3 regions of the Bradyrhizobium sp. CCGUVB23 genome follow, and region 1 is predicted to be linked to each of the others. Evidence: predicted binding sites of a transcription regulator. Region 1 holds the regulator's gene; each other region holds the start of a gene.
The links. The regulator PhoB, encoded in region 1, activates phosphate uptake and scavenging genes when phosphate is short. The targets are predictions, from matches to a motif close to TGTCATNNANCTGTCAT.

Region 1 (4,919 bases):
GCAGCTGGCCTGGAGCGGGGCGCTGCTGATCACCCTGACCGTGCTTGCCCTGAACATTGGCGCGCGCATTCTTGGCGCCGAGAGGACTGCAAAATGAGCGATCTGTCCGTTTCCGTAAGTTCCACCGGACGTCAGGCGTCGCCGACGCTGCCTGAGGCTCCGGCCAAGGTGACGGTGCGCAACCTCAATTTCTATTACGGCGAGCACCACGCGCTGAAGAACATCAACCTGACGCTCGGCACCAACCGCGTTACGGCGTTCATCGGTCCGTCGGGCTGCGGCAAGTCGACCCTGCTGCGCATCTTCAACCGGATGTACGATCTCTATCCGGGCCAGCGCGCCACCGGTCAGCTCATGCTCGACCAGACCAACATCCTCGACACCAAGCTCGACCTCAATCTGCTGCGCGCTCGCGTCGGCATGGTGTTCCAGAAGCCGACGCCGTTCCCGATGACGATCTACGAGAACATCGCCTTCGGCATCCGCCTCTATGAGAAGATCTCCAAGTCCGAGATGGACGACCGGGTCGAGAAGGCGCTGCGCGGCGGCGCGCTGTGGAACGAGGTCAAGGACAAGCTCAACGCCTCCGGCCTGTCGCTCTCCGGCGGCCAGCAGCAGCGTCTCTGTATCGCCCGCACCGTTGCGGTGCGTCCTGAGGTGATCCTGTTCGACGAGCCCTGCTCGGCGCTCGATCCGATCTCGACCGCCAAGGTCGAGGAGCTTATCCAGGAGCTCGCAGAGAACTACACGATCGCGATCGTCACCCACAACATGCAGCAGGCGGCGCGCGTCTCCGACAAGACCGCCTTCATGTATCTTGGCGAGTTGATCGAGTTCGACGAGACCAGCAAGATCTTCACGTCGCCCAGCGACCGGCGCACCCAGGACTACATCACCGGCCGCTTCGGCTGAGGAGACAGGAAATGGCTTCTGAACATACCGCAAAGGCCTTCGACACCGACCTCCAGGAGCTCACGCGGCTCGTTGCGGAGATGGGCGGCCTTGCCGAGCGCATGATCGTCGATTCCGTCGATGCGCTGATCCGCCGTGACGTCGCTCTCGGCCAGCGCGTGGTGGCGACCGACGCCGAGATCGACGCGCTCCAGAAGAAGATCGAGGAGCGCGCCGTGCTCACGATCGCGCGCCGGCAGCCGATGGCGGTCGACCTGCGCGAGATCGTCGGCGCCATGCGCGTTGCGACCGATCTGGAGCGGATCGGCGACCTCGCCAAGAACATGGGCAAGCGCGTCGCCGCGCTGGAAACCGATTTCCATCCGCTGAAGCTGTTCCGCGGCCTGGAACACATGACCGACCTCGTGCAGCAGCAGGTCAAGTCGGTGCTGGACGCCTATGCCGCGCATGACCTGCCGGCGGCGATGATGGTGTGGAAGGGCGACGAGGAGGTCGACGCGATCTGCACCTCGCTGTTCCGCGAGCTCCTCACCTACATGATGGAGGATCCGCGCAACATCTCGTTCTGCATCCATTTGATGTTCTGCGCCAAGAACATCGAGCGGATTGGCGACCATGCGACCAACATCGCCGAGACCGTCTTCTACATGATCGAAGGTCAGGCCATCGCGGACAAGCGGCCGAAGGGCGATATGACGACCTTCGCCACGACCGTGCCGAACACTTAAGGAGCGACGACGCCATGGGCGCACGCATTCTGGTTGTTGAGGACGAGGAAGCGCTGACCGAGCTGTTGCGCTACAACCTCGAAGGCGACGGCTACGATGTCGAGACGGTGATGCGCGGCGACGACGCCGACACCCGCCTCAAGGAGCACATTCCCGACCTGATCGTGCTCGACTGGATGCTGCCGGGACTGTCCGGCATCGAGCTGTGCCGCAGGCTTCGCGCCAGGCCCGAGACCAAGCAGCTGCCGATCATCATGCTCACCGCGCGCGGTGAGGAGAGCGAGCGGGTGCGCGGGCTTGCGACCGGCGCCGACGACTACATCGTCAAGCCGTTCTCGGTGCCCGAATTGCTCGCGCGCGTGAAAGGCCTGCTCCGGCGTGCAAGCCCCGAGCGGCTCGCGACCATACTCGCCTTTGGCGACATCGAGCTCGACCGCGAGAAGCGCCGCGTGGCGCGCTCCGGTCGGCCGATCGACCTCGGCCCGACCGAATATCGCCTCCTGGAGTTCTTCCTGGAGCATCCCGGCCGGGTGTTCTCGCGCGAGCAGCTGCTCGACAGCGTCTGGGGCCGCGACATCTATATCGACGAGCGCACCGTCGACGTCCACATCGGCCGCCTGCGCAAGCTGCTCAATCTCGGTCGCGAGCAGGACCCGATCCGCACCGTCCGTGGCGCCGGCTACGCGCTGGATGATCGTTTCGCGAAGGCGGAGCAGACGTAAAAAAGCGCGCCGGATGGCGCGCTGACGTTTCTCGATCAAGCGTCCCGGCCTTGCACCGGGACGTTGTCGTTTGTGGCTGAACTCAGCGCGTGCCGGGCTTGGCCGGTGCGCGGCGGCGGTCGGCGGCCGGCTGGTAGGCGACGCGCGAGTGCTGTGCGCAATAGGGCAGGCCCGAGAGCGACTTGCCGCCGCAGAAGAAGAAATCCGGGCTCGAGGGATCGCCGACCGGCCAGTGGCAGGTCGCCTCGTTGAGCTCGAGCAGCGACAGGCGCTGGCTCATCGGAACGACATTGTCATAGGTGATCGGATCGGGCTCGACCTCGACCTCGAAGGCCTGGGCGAGGGCGGTGTTGCCGCGCGAGATCGGGCGGCTCACCCGCATCATGTGCTGCGCCGGGCGCGCCTTGCGCGGCCGGGGAGCCGCCGAGGACGGGCTCTTGGCGCGGCCGGACAGGCCCAGCCGGTGCACCTTGCCGATTACGGCGTTGCGGGTCACATTCCCGAGTTCGGCAGCGATCTGGCTGGCCGAAAGCCCGGCTTCCCAGAGCTTTTTCAATTGCTCGACGCGATCGTCGGACCAGGTCAAAACCGTCATTGCACCCTTCCCCTCGCCGCGCGCCTGCCAATCCCTTGGGGCCGCGTGGCGATGTCTAAGCCTCGAAAAACCCGTGCCGCCAGAATCCCTTAAGGCTCGCCGGGCGCGAAAACGCACCTGAACGCTACGCCGGTACATGAGGACTAAGAGGATCAGAACTGCTGCACGAGATGTCGTATCTGACAGGGGAAACGCTACAATATGGCGTGACTCCCGCGCAAGAGTCTGCGGCTCCGCGTCCACATGTTCCGTCGCTAAAAGAACTCAAAAATGCCACCGCAAGACTACGGCCGCACGCCTTGCAGGGCCTTCTGGCGGCATTGACAGCGGTTTTTCCAAGCATAAAATGGTGACACGTGCCGCCCTTAAAAGGCGGCACGTTTCGTTTTCCGGGCAGGTCAACGATGCGCTGCGCAAGGCAGTCTCGTGAGCCAGCCTCAACATTCAAGTGACCGTCATGACCAAAAGCGCCGCGACGCATTTGCTTCCCGTTTTCGCCAGGGCCGAGCTCGGCTTCGAGCGCGGCGAAGGCTGCTGGCTGGTCGCGACCAATGGCGAGCGCTATCTCGATTTCACCTCGGGTGTCGCCGTGAATGCGCTGGGCCATGCACATCCCGCTTTGGTCAAGGCCTTGCAGGAGCAGGCCACGAAGCTCTGGCACATGTCGAACCTGTTCCAGAGCCCGGACGGCGAGAAGCTGGCAGTCAGGCTCTGCAACGAGAGCTTTGCGGACTTCGTGTTCTTCTGCAATTCCGGCGCCGAGGCGATGGAATGCGTAATCAAAGTGGTGCGCCGCTATCACGCCTCCAAGGGCCATCCCGAGCGCTACCGCATGATCACTTTCGAGGGCGCCTTCCATGGCCGCACGCTGGCAACGCTCGCGGCGACCGGCTCGGCAAAATATCTCGAAGGTTTCGGCCCGCAGCTCGACGGCTTTGACCAGGTGCCGCATGGCGACCTCGAAGCCGTCAAGAAGGCGATCGGCCCACAGACTGCAGGCATCCTGATCGAGCCGATCCAGGGCGAGGGCGGCGTACGCTCGGCTCCTCCCGCCTTCTATCGCGCGCTGCGCCAGCTCTGCGACGAGCATGGTCTTCTGCTTGCCTTCGACGAGGTGCAGACCGGCATGGGCCGCACCGGCGATCTCTTTGCCCATCGCCGTCTCGGCGTGACTCCCGACGTGATGTCGCTTGCGAAGGCACTCGGCGGCGGCTTTCCGATCGGCGCGTGCCTTGCGACCGCCGAAGCCGCCTCAGGCATGACGCCCGGCTCGCACGGCTCGACCTTCGGCGGCAATCCGCTCGCCGTGTCCGCGGCGAACGCCGTGCTCGACGTCATGCTCAAGCCCGGTTTCTTCGATCACGTGCAGAAGATGTCGCTGCTGCTCAAGCAGAAGCTGGCCTCCGTGATCGACCGCCATCCCGATGTCGTCAGCGAGGTGCGCGGCGAGGGGCTTTTGATCGGCCTCAAGGCCGTCGTGCCCTCCGGCGATCTCGCCACGGCGCTGCGCAACGAAAAGCTGCTCACCGTCGGCGCCGGCGACAATGTGGTGCGCTTCCTGCCGCCTTTGATCGTCACCGAGGTGGAGATCGAGGAGGGGGTCGCGCGGCTCGAGCGCGCCTGCACGGCGATTGAATCGAATCTCAAGGCACGGGCGGCAGGCTGATGAGCAAGACGCCCAAGCACTTCCTGGACATCAACGAGCTGCCGCTGGCGGAGCTCAAGAGCATGCTCGCCGCTTCCTCCGCCATGAAGGCGAAGCAGAAGGCGCATCAGCCGGTCAAGCCGCTCGAAGGCAAGACGCTGGCGATGATCTTCGAGCGTCCGTCGACGCGGACGCGGGTGTCGTTCGATGTCGCCATGCGCCAGCTCGGCGGCGAGCCCATCATGCTCACCGGCGCCGAGATGCAGCTCGGCCGCGGCGAGACCATCGCCGACACCGCGCGCGTGCTGTCGCGCTAT
Region 2 (4,919 bases), 1.4 Mb from region 1:
GTCGCCGCCAACTGGTGGAACGCCGACGACGATTCCAACCTGACCCGCATGCTCAACAAGGGCATGGTGAAGTCAGCCGACGGCACGGTGATGAAGAAGGAAGACTTCCGCATCGTCGTGAAGTCCGACCTCATCATCAACTCGCCCTACGCCTATCTCAGCGACCTGCCGGAGGACATGAAGGCTGCGATCAAGAAGGCCTTCCTGGAGGCGGCGCAGAAGGATCCCGAGGCGTTCAAGAAGCTCTCCGACGGCAAGAACAAGCCCTGGGAGCCGATCGCCACCGACGACTACAACAAGACGATCGAGCTGATCAAATTCGTCGACAACCTGCGTAAGAAGGCGTCCTGATCAAACGGGACGACGCACCTGGAGCCGGGTCAATCGACCCGGCTCTTTTCTATATCGAGCATTGTCCGCTGACCCCATGACCATCGCGGTTTCGATCCTTCCCGAGCAGCAACTGACGGCGCTGAACGCGGCCTACCGCCAGGCCGTGGCGCGCAAGCGCCTGCGGCTGTTCGCCGGCGCCGTGGTGTTCATCGCCGCGTTGATCCTAGCCGCGATCGGGGCTGAGGTGAACTTGCGGACGCTGTTCACTTATTTCGGCAACTTCGTCAGCTATTTCGATCGCATCCTCACCCTCGACAGCGGCCAGCGCGTCTGGACCGATCCCGGCGAGTGGCTGTGGGGCTGGTGCAAATGGGGCAAGCTGCTCGGTGAGACGCTGCTGATCAGCTATGTCGGCACGCTGATCGGCGCGGTCTGCGCCTTCTGCCTGAATTTTTTCGCCGCTGAAAACACTTCGCCGGCGCCCTGGTTGCGCTTCACCGTGCGCCGGCTGCTCGAATTCGCCCGCACCGTGCCGGGCATCGTGTTCGCCCTGATCTTCGTCATGGCCTTCGGGCTCGGACCGATGGCCGGCGTGCTGGCGATCGCCATTCACTCGACCGGCGCGCTCGGCAAGCTGTTCGCCGAGATCGTGGAGAATGCCGACATGAAGCCGGTCGAAGGCGTGCGCTCGACCGGCGCGAGCTGGCTGTCCTGCATGCGCTTTGCCGTGCTGCCGCAGGTCTCGGCCGGCTATGTCAGCTACGCGCTGCTGCGCTTCGAGATCAATGTTCGCGAATCCTCGGTAATGGGTTTCGTCGGCGCCGGTGGCATCGGCCAGGAGCTCGTGGTCGCGATCCGCAAGTTCTATTACTCCGACGTCAGCGCGATCCTGCTGATGATCGTGCTCACGATCTTCGTCATCGATATCACCACCGGTTGGCTGCGCGCGCGGCTGTTCGGCAAGGATGCGCGGTCATGAAGGAGCTTGAGAAACCGGACACGGCGGCGCTGCGGGCGAAATATCCCGATGCCTTTGAACGGCCGGCTGCGGCGCGCCTTGCGACACCGGCCATGATCGCAGCCGCGCTCGCCGTCTTCATTTTCGGCCTGCACGATCTCGGCTTCGAGCCGGCAAAGTTCATCGCGGGCCTCAAGCAGCTCGGCTGGATCACCATGATGATGATCCCGCCCGATCCCGGAACGTCCCTGCCGCTGTATCTGAAGGCGCTCGGCGAGACGCTGTCGATCGCGCTGCTCGGCACCACGCTCGCGGCGACGCTGGCGCTGCCTGTCTCGCTGCTCGCGGCGCGCAACATCGTGCCGCCGAACATCATTCGCTTTCCGGTGCGTCGCTTCCTCGATTCGATCCGCGGCGTCGATACGCTGATCTGGGCGCTGGTCTGGATCAATGTCGTCGGGCTTGGCCCGTTCGCCGGCGTGCTCGCGATCATGGTCTCGGACTTCGGCGCGCTGGGAAAACTGTTTTCGGAGGCGATCGAGGCGGCCGACAAGAAGCAGGTCGAGGGCATCAGGGCGTCGGGCGGCAATGCCTTTCATGAGATCCGCTTCGGCCTGATGCCGCAGGTGCTGCCGGTCATCGCCGGCCAGGTGCTGTACTTCATCGAATCGAACACGCGTTCGGCCAGCATCATCGGCATCGTCGGCGCCGGCGGCATCGGCCTTCAGCTCGCCGAGCAGATCCGCGTGCTGGAATGGCAGAAGGTGTCGTTCCTCGTTCTGATGATCCTGGTCGCGGTCGCCGCGATCGACTTCATCTCCGGAAAGCTGCGCTTCGCCATTATCGGCAGGCGGGCTGTGGCGTAGAGCGCGAACTCTTCCCTTCTCCCCTTGTGGGAGAAGGTGGCGCGAAGCGCCGGATGAGGGGTCTCTTTCCGCAAACTCGATAGCCAGCGGCACTCGCGGAGAGAGACCCCTCACCCGGACCGCATCTGCCGATGCGATCCGACCTCTCCCACAAGGGGAGAGGTGCACCTACTGCGGGGCAACGCGTTCACCCATTCTCCACCAAAAACTCTACCCGCTCTGCCGCAAATCGCGAGCGCTTGGTCACTAGCGGCTTGCCGTCGGGGTCGACGTCGGTCGAATCGACCACCAGGATCGGACGCCCCAGCGCGAGATCGAGCCGCGCGGCGTCGGTTGCATCGACAATACCGGCGGTGATCCGCGTCGAGCCCCGGCGATAGTCGCGGACGCCGTAATGCGCGAGCAGCTTTGTCATCGAGCGCGTGGCGGCAAACACCGCGCCCGCGTCAGGAAAGAGTTCGGCTGATAGCCAGGACGTCGAGACGCAGATCGGCGTCCGGTCGGCAAAGCGCACGGATTCGATCCGGACCAGCGGCGCGCCGGTCTTCACGCCGAGTTCCCGTGCGAGCTCCCGGCTCGCAACATCCTCCGACGCCTCGATCAGCTGCCCGCGCGGCTCGCGGCCGCCGGCGCCGACGATCTCCGAGAAGCGCGTGCGCGAGCGCAGGGGATAGGCGAGCTTCTGCGCCTCGACATAGGTGCCGCTGCCGCGCTCGGCGCGCACCAGGCCGCGCTCGGCGAGCGCCGCCAGCGCGCGCCGAACCGTATGACGGTTCACACGATAGGTCTCGGCGATCTCCATCTCGCCCGGCAGCTTCTCGCCGGCGCCAAAGCGGCCGTCGGCGATGCCGCGCTCGATGCCGTCGGCGACCAGGCGCCACAGCGCGACGCCGGAAGAGGCGGTGTCCTGAAGGTTCATGTCGACCGGAAGCCCATCTCCAAAATCACAGGATCGTCATGAAACAGTCATGGCGCTTCATTATCAAGTTGTCTATTATCATAGACAACTTGGATTCGGCAAGCCTGGTGACCGACGTGACCCCGCAAGACAGCCTCAAGACCCGGCGCAAGGCGGCGATGGCCGTGCTGGTGCATGCGGAAGCGAGCGACATCGCAGGCCGCCTCCGCGGCCTCTCGCTGCCGCGACATGATGACCTGCGCGAGCCCGAGAACGGCCTCGTGATGCTGCGCGGCCGCGTCGGCGGCGATGGCGCACCGTTCAATCTGGGCGAGGCTACCGTGTCGCGCGCCGCGGTGCGGCTTGCGACCGGCGAGGTCGGTTTCGGCTATACGCTCGGCCGCGACGGTGAGAAGGCCAGGCTGATCGCGCTCTGTGACGCGCTGGTGCAGTCGGAAGAGTTTGCGGGCGGGGTCGAGCGGGAGGTCGTCGCGCCGCTGCGCGCGGAGCTGCTTGCGCGGCAGGCGCAGCGCGCCGCGCAGACGGCCGCAACGAAGGTTGATTTCTACACCATGGTGCGCGGTGAGGGGTGAGGCCATGACCACGATTGCGGAACTGCCGCCGGGCTTCGCCGACAAGGTGTTGTCGGCGCAATCGACCTTTCGCTCGGTGATGGACGCGATGGCGCGGCCGGGCTCGGTGCAGAGCATCGTGCCGATCGCGGGGGCGCCCGGACCGATGATGCGCGGCACGGCGGCGATCGCGCTCACGCTGTTCGATCACGACACGCCGCTCTGGCTCGATGCGCGGATGTCTGAAAGCTCCGACGTGCTGAAATGGCTGAAGTTCCACACCGGTGCGCCAATAGTCCAGGATTCCTCGATCGCGAGCTTTGCGCTCATCGCGGATGGTGCCGCGCTTCCGTCGCTCGATCGCTTTGCGCTCGGCAGCAACGAGTATCCGGACCGCTCGACGACCTTGATCCTGCAAGTGGAGAGCCTCGACGCAGGCGCCGCCTTTGAGCTGCGCGGCCCGGGCATTGATGGCATGACGAGGCTTCAGGTGGCGATCCGGCCCGCCGACCTGTTCGAGCGCCTGCGCATCAACGACGCGCTGTTTCCGCGCGGCATCGACGTTGTGCTTGTCGCTGATGACGCCGTGGTTGCGATCCCGCGCACCACGCGGGTCGTGAACAAGGGAAGTTAACGTATGTATGTCGCAGTCAAAGGCGGCGAACGCGCCATCGAGAACGCCCATCGCCTGCTGGCGCACGCGCGGCGCGGCGATCAGGGCGTTCCCGAAATTTCGCTCGATCAGATTTCCGAGCAGCTCGGCCTTGCCGTCGATCGCGTCATGAGCGAAGGCTCGCTCTATGATCGCGAGCTTGCTGCGCTTGCGATCAAGCAGGCGCGCGGCGACCTGATCGAGGCGATCTTCCTGGTCCGCGCCTTCCGCGCCACCTTGCCGCGCTTCGGCGCGAGCGAGCCGGTCGACACCGGCGCCATGCGGGTGCAGCGGCGGGTGTCATCGACCTTCAAGGACATTCCGGGCGGGCAGATCCTCGGGCCGACCTTCGACTACACGCATCGCCTGCTCGATCCGGGTCTTGCCGAAGGTTTCGTGCCGGATGAGCCGGCGACGGCCGAAGCCTCGCCTGCGGCCACGCCGCGCGTGACCGACATTCTCGGTCGCGATGGCTTGATCGAGCCGTCGCCGCAAGTAGAAGACGGCGTGCCCATCGGCGATCTCACGCGCGAGCCGCTGAATTTTCCAGCCGATCGCGACCTGCGGCTGCAGAATCTCGCACGCGGCGACGAAGGTTTTCTGCTGGCGATGGGTTATTCGACCCAGCGCGGCTATGGCC
Region 3 (4,919 bases), 3.9 Mb from region 1:
CGGCGGTCGCGGGGCCCGAAAGTCCGGAATAGGTGACGGTCCAGGAGAGTTTCTTGCTGGCGGCATCATAATCCAGATCGGCCGTGCCAGTGCCGCTGCTGGTCGTCGCAGGCACCTCGGCCTTGCCGTCCAGTGTCGCCTTCAGTTTCTCCGCGCAGGCGGGTCCGGCAAACGCAAATGCAGCCGTCAGCGCGAGCGTGGCAAAAAGGGGCTTGTTCATGGTTCTCTCCCTGTTGACCTCGAAAGGTGGCAAACCTCCAAACAGTGCGATTTGGAATTTATTCCCGTCGGGCGTTCAAACCATCTAAATTATTCGTGGCTGGAGCGGCCGCGGCCACGCCTTTAAGTTCGCCGGACATCGATGGATCTCACGAATGTTGCGACGAACAATCATTGCTGCGCTGCTTGCCGCCGGTCTCGGCCTCGCGCTCTATTGGTGGCTCACGGCGCCGGTCGCACTGGCGCTGCCGGCGACCTCGCGCGCGCCCGATCTTGTCAACGGCCAGGAGCTCTTCAACGCCGGCGGCTGCGCGGCCTGCCACGCTGTGCCGAACCAGCCCGACCGCCTGCGGCTCGGCGGAGGCCTTGCCATCGGCTCACCGTTCGGCACCTTCTACGCACCGAACATCTCGCAGGACCCAAGCGACGGCATCGGACGCTGGAGCGAGGTCGATTTCGTCAATGCGGTGATGAAGGGTGTTTCGCCTGATGGCTCGCACTACTTTCCGGCGTTTCCCTATACGTCCTACGCGCATGCGAAGGTGGACGATGTCCGCGATCTCTTTGCCTATCTGAAGACGCTGCCCGCCGTGTCGGGCAGGGTGCGCGATCACGACCTGCCGTTTCCGTTCAACATCCGCCGCAATGTCGGGGTCTGGAAATGGCTGTTCATGGACGGCGCGCCGTTCGTGGCGGATGCTGCGCGCTCGCCGCAATGGAATCGCGGCGCCTATCTCGTGAACAGTTTTGGCCACTGCGCCGAGTGCCACAGCCCGCGCAATCTGCTCGGCGGCCTCATCACGTCGCAGCGCTTTGCCGGCGGCCCCAGTCCGGAAGGCGAGGGATGGGTGCCGAACATCACGCAAAAGGGAATCGGCGACTGGAGCGAGAAGGACATCGCCGATTTCCTCGAGACCGGCGACATGCCAGAGGGCGACAGCGCCTCCGGCGCGATGCGGCCCGTGATCAAGAATCTCGCGCAGCTCACGGCCGAGGACCGCGCCGCGATGGCCGAATATCTGAAATCGCTGCCGCCGGTCGAGGGACCCAAGCCGCCGCCGAAGCGGAAGGAGGGCGGCTAGCGGCCGCCAAATGCCTTGAAGGTGATGATGGTGAGGGTGTCCTGGATGCCCGGCAGGATCTGCACCTTCTCATTGATGAAGTGGCCTATGTCGGTGTCCTTGTCGACATAGAACTTCACCAAGAGGTCGTAGTGACCCGCCGTGGAATAGATCTCGGAGGCGATCTCGGCTTCGGCGAGCGCGTTGGCGACCGTGTAGGACTGGCCGAGCTTGCATTTGATCTGGACGAAGAAAGGAACCATCGCGGCTACTCCGAAGGCATGATTTGGCGGCTAATAGGCCAAAATCGGCCGACTTTAGCAAGCGAACTTGCTGCCCCCGGGCGCAAGCCAGCTTGCTGCCCCCGGATCTGCGGGTTAGGACAGAACATGGCCCCGATCCAACGAAAAGGCGCGCCATGACGACGCCCACAGCGCTGACCATCGCCGGCTCCGATTCGAGCGGCGGCGCCGGCATCCAGGCCGACCTGAAGACCTTCGCCGCGCTCGGCGTCTATGGCGCCTCCGCGATCACGGCGCTGACCGCGCAAAATACCAAAGGCGTGACCAGCATTCATGCGGTGCCCGTCGCGTTCGTGACCGCGCAGATCGATGCGGTGTTCTCCGATCTCGATGTCCGCGCGGTCAAGATCGGCATGGTGGCGCAGGCCGTGAGCATCGATGCGATCGCCTCCAGCCTGACGCGATGGTCGCCGCGGCATGTCGTGCTCGATCCCGTGATGGTCGCGACCTCCGGCGACCGGCTGCTGGCGGCAGAAGCCGTCGAAGCGCTGCGCAAGAGACTCATTCCGCTCGCGTCGCTGATCACGCCGAACCTGCCCGAGGCTGCCGCGCTGCTCGACGAGAAGGTGGCGGAGAGCGAGGCCGGGATCGAGAGCCAGGGGCGACGCCTGCTCGCGCTTGGCGCTCGTGCGGTGCTGATCAAGGGCGGGCATGGGACAGGTGCCGAGAGCATCGACTATCTCGTCAGCGCGGATGGCTTGATAGCGCTCGCCGCGCCGCGGGTCTCCACCAAAAATACCCATGGCACTGGCTGCTCGCTGTCGTCTGCCGTCGCAGCAGGTCTCGCCAAGGGCGAAGACCTCGCGACCGCCGTGCGCAATGCCAAGGCCTGGATCAGCGCGGCGATTGCGGCTGCCGACCGCTTCAGCGTCGGTCACGGCCACGGACCGATCCATCATTTCCACAAGCTCTATTGACCTCGGCCGCGATGGCGGCGGCGGCCGCGCGCGGCCCGCTGGCGTTAACCAACAAACCTATCGGTTTCCGGTGTTTTGCGGAGGCGTCTGCGACGCCATGTCGCCTGATTGTCGCATGCGGCTGATATCCGCGGGGAGGGCGAGGCAAAGTTTGATTCGTATCTGAGGGTGCCTCACAGGTTCAATCGGTCATCCCCCTGTCACGGGACATTGTTACAGGCTGATGCATGGGAAGTTACGATATGAGTGACGAGAGTCCCGAACGGCGCTTTCGGACCTTGTTCATCTCCGACGTTCATCTCGGGGCCCGCGGTTCGCAAGCCGATCTTCTGCTCGACTTCCTGCGCTACCACGATGCCGACACCATCTATCTCGTCGGCGACATCGTCGATGGCTGGGCGCTGAAATCAGGCTGGTACTGGCCGCAATCGCATAACGATCTCGTCCAGAAACTGCTGCGCAAGGCGCGCAAGGGCGCCAAGGTCATCTACATCCCCGGCAATCACGACGAGTTTCTGCGGAACTATTACGGCACGCATTTCGGCGGCATCGATGTGGTCGAAAACACCGTCCACACCGGCGCGGACGGCAAGCGTTACCTCGTGATCCACGGCGACATCTTCGACCTCGTGGTGCAGAACGCGCGCTGGCTCGCCCATCTCGGCGACAAGGCCTACGATTTCGCGATCCAGGTGAACCGGCTCGTCAACTTCTTCCGTCGCGCCTTCGGCGTGCCCTATTGGTCGCTGTCGCAATGGGCGAAGCTGAAGGTCAAGAACGCCGTCAACTATATCGGCGCGTTCGAGCAGGCGCTTGCCGCCGAAGCACGGCGCCACGAGGCCGACGGCGTGATCTGTGGCCACATCCACTATGCCGTGATCCGTGACGAGAACGGCATCCGCTACATGAATTGCGGCGACTGGGTGGAGAGCTGCACCGCCTTGGCCGAGCATGACGACGGTCAATTCGAGATCATCACCTGGGCCGACCAGTTGCGAAAGGCCGCGCCGGTCGTGCCGGTGGCCGCAAGAGCTGCGTGATGCGCATCCTGGTCGCGACCGACGCCTGGCACCCGCAAGTCAACGGTGTGGTTCGGACGCTGACCAAGCTCGCCGACGCCGCGAAGGCGCTGGACGTCGAGTTCAGCTCCCTCACCCCGCAATCGTTCCGTACCTTCGCGATGCCGAGCTATCGCGACGTGCGGCTCGCGATGCCGCGGCCAGCGAAGATCGCAAAGCTGATCGAGGAAGCGCGTCCCGACAGTATCCATATCGCGACCGAAGGGCCGATCGGCCTCATGGTCCGCCGCTATTGCCGGCAGCGCAAGCTGCCGTTCACGACGAGCTTCCACACCCGCTTTCCTGAATATGTCCGGGCCAGGGTGCCGGTTCCGGGATCGCTGATCTGGCGGGCGCTGCGCCGCTTCCACGCGCCCAGCCGCGCCGTGATGGCGGCGACCCCGGCACTGGCGCGTGAGCTCAGCGAGCGCGGCTTTGACAATGTCGTGCTGTGGCCGCGCGGCGTCGACAACAAGCTGTTCTATCCCCGCGCCATCGATCTCTGCTTTCCCGCGCCGGTGTTCCTCTGCGTCGGCCGCGTCGCGGTGGAGAAGAATCTGGAAGCATTCCTCGACCTCGATCTGCCCGGCACCAAGGTGATCGTCGGCGACGGCCCGGCGCGCGCTGGCCTGGAGCAGGCCTATCCCCAGGCGATCTTCTTAGGCGAAAAGCACGGCGAGGCGCTGGCCGAAATCTATGCCGCGGCTGACGTGTTCGTGTTTCCGAGCCGGACCGACACCTTTGGCCTCGTGCTCCTCGAAGCGCTGGCGAGCGGCCTGCCGGTCGCGGCCTTCCCGGTGAATGGGCCGCGGGACGTGATCGGCGATGCGCCGGTCGGGGTGCTGGACGAGGATCTGCGCAGCGCCTGCCTCGTCGCACTCGACATTTCCAGGCAGGCCTGCGTCGAATTTGCCGCCAATCATACCTGGGAGGCCTCGGCGCGCGCCTTCGTCGACAGCATCCGGGCCGTCGGCGCCGTGCTGCCGCACGCAGGCGGACGGGAACAGCCGCGCTTCGTCGCCTGATACTCTCACGCGGCGGTGTCTTCCCAGCCGTGGGCGGCCGGGATACAAATTACCCATGACGGAACAGCCCCTCCCGGTCGGACCCGCCGACATCGATGCCGCAGCGCGCGTGATCGCGCCCTTCGCCATCCGCACCCCGCTTTTGTCCTTTCCTGTGCTCAACGAGCTCGTCGGTGCAAAGGTGTTCCTGAAGCCGGAGATGTTGCAGCGGACCGGCTCGTTCAAGTTCCGTGGCGCCTTCAACAAGGTGTCCTCGATCCCGCAGGACAAGCGCAGCGGCGGCGTGGTCGCGTTCTCGTCAGGCAATCACGCCCAGGGTGTGGCGGCCGCGGCAAAG

Region 2: phnF (phosphonate metabolism transcriptional regulator PhnF) is a predicted target of PhoB. The motif match lies at 3,111-3,127, and genes of this name have one in related genera.
Region 3: NLN62_RS33150 (UDP-2,3-diacylglucosamine diphosphatase) is a predicted target of PhoB. The motif match lies at 2,687-2,703, and genes of this name have one in related genera.

Annotation. Positions count from the first base shown of each region.
Region 1 covers NZ_JANADQ010000001.1:3,308,498-3,313,416, reverse strand. The annotation lists gene pstA (phosphate ABC transporter permease PstA) at 1-97, shown strand, start outside; gene pstB (phosphate ABC transporter ATP-binding protein PstB) at 94-912, shown strand; gene phoU (phosphate signaling complex protein PhoU) at 924-1,640, shown strand; gene phoB (phosphate regulon transcriptional regulator PhoB) at 1,655-2,362, shown strand; gene NLN62_RS15125 (GcrA family cell cycle regulator) at 2,445-2,957, opposite strand; gene NLN62_RS15120 (aspartate aminotransferase family protein) at 3,415-4,623, shown strand; gene argF (ornithine carbamoyltransferase) at 4,623-4,919, shown strand, end outside.
Region 2 covers NZ_JANADQ010000001.1:4,683,268-4,688,186, forward strand. The annotation lists gene phnD (phosphonate ABC transporter substrate-binding protein) at 1-351, shown strand, start outside; gene phnE (phosphonate ABC transporter, permease protein PhnE) at 428-1,312, shown strand; gene phnE (phosphonate ABC transporter, permease protein PhnE) at 1,309-2,157, shown strand; gene phnF (phosphonate metabolism transcriptional regulator PhnF) at 2,345-3,076, opposite strand; gene phnG (phosphonate C-P lyase system protein PhnG) at 3,235-3,648, shown strand; gene phnH (phosphonate C-P lyase system protein PhnH) at 3,653-4,261, shown strand; gene NLN62_RS21515 (carbon-phosphorus lyase complex subunit PhnI) at 4,265-4,919, shown strand, end outside.
Region 3 covers NZ_JANADQ010000001.1:7,164,852-7,169,770, forward strand. The annotation lists gene NLN62_RS33130 (CHRD domain-containing protein) at 1-220, opposite strand, end outside; gene NLN62_RS33135 (cytochrome c) at 375-1,301, shown strand; gene NLN62_RS33140 (Lrp/AsnC ligand binding domain-containing protein) at 1,298-1,543, opposite strand; gene thiD (bifunctional hydroxymethylpyrimidine kinase/phosphomethylpyrimidine kinase) at 1,699-2,499, shown strand; gene NLN62_RS33150 (UDP-2,3-diacylglucosamine diphosphatase) at 2,727-3,539, shown strand; gene NLN62_RS33155 (glycosyltransferase family 1 protein) at 3,539-4,582, shown strand; gene NLN62_RS33160 (threonine/serine dehydratase) at 4,638-4,919, shown strand, end outside.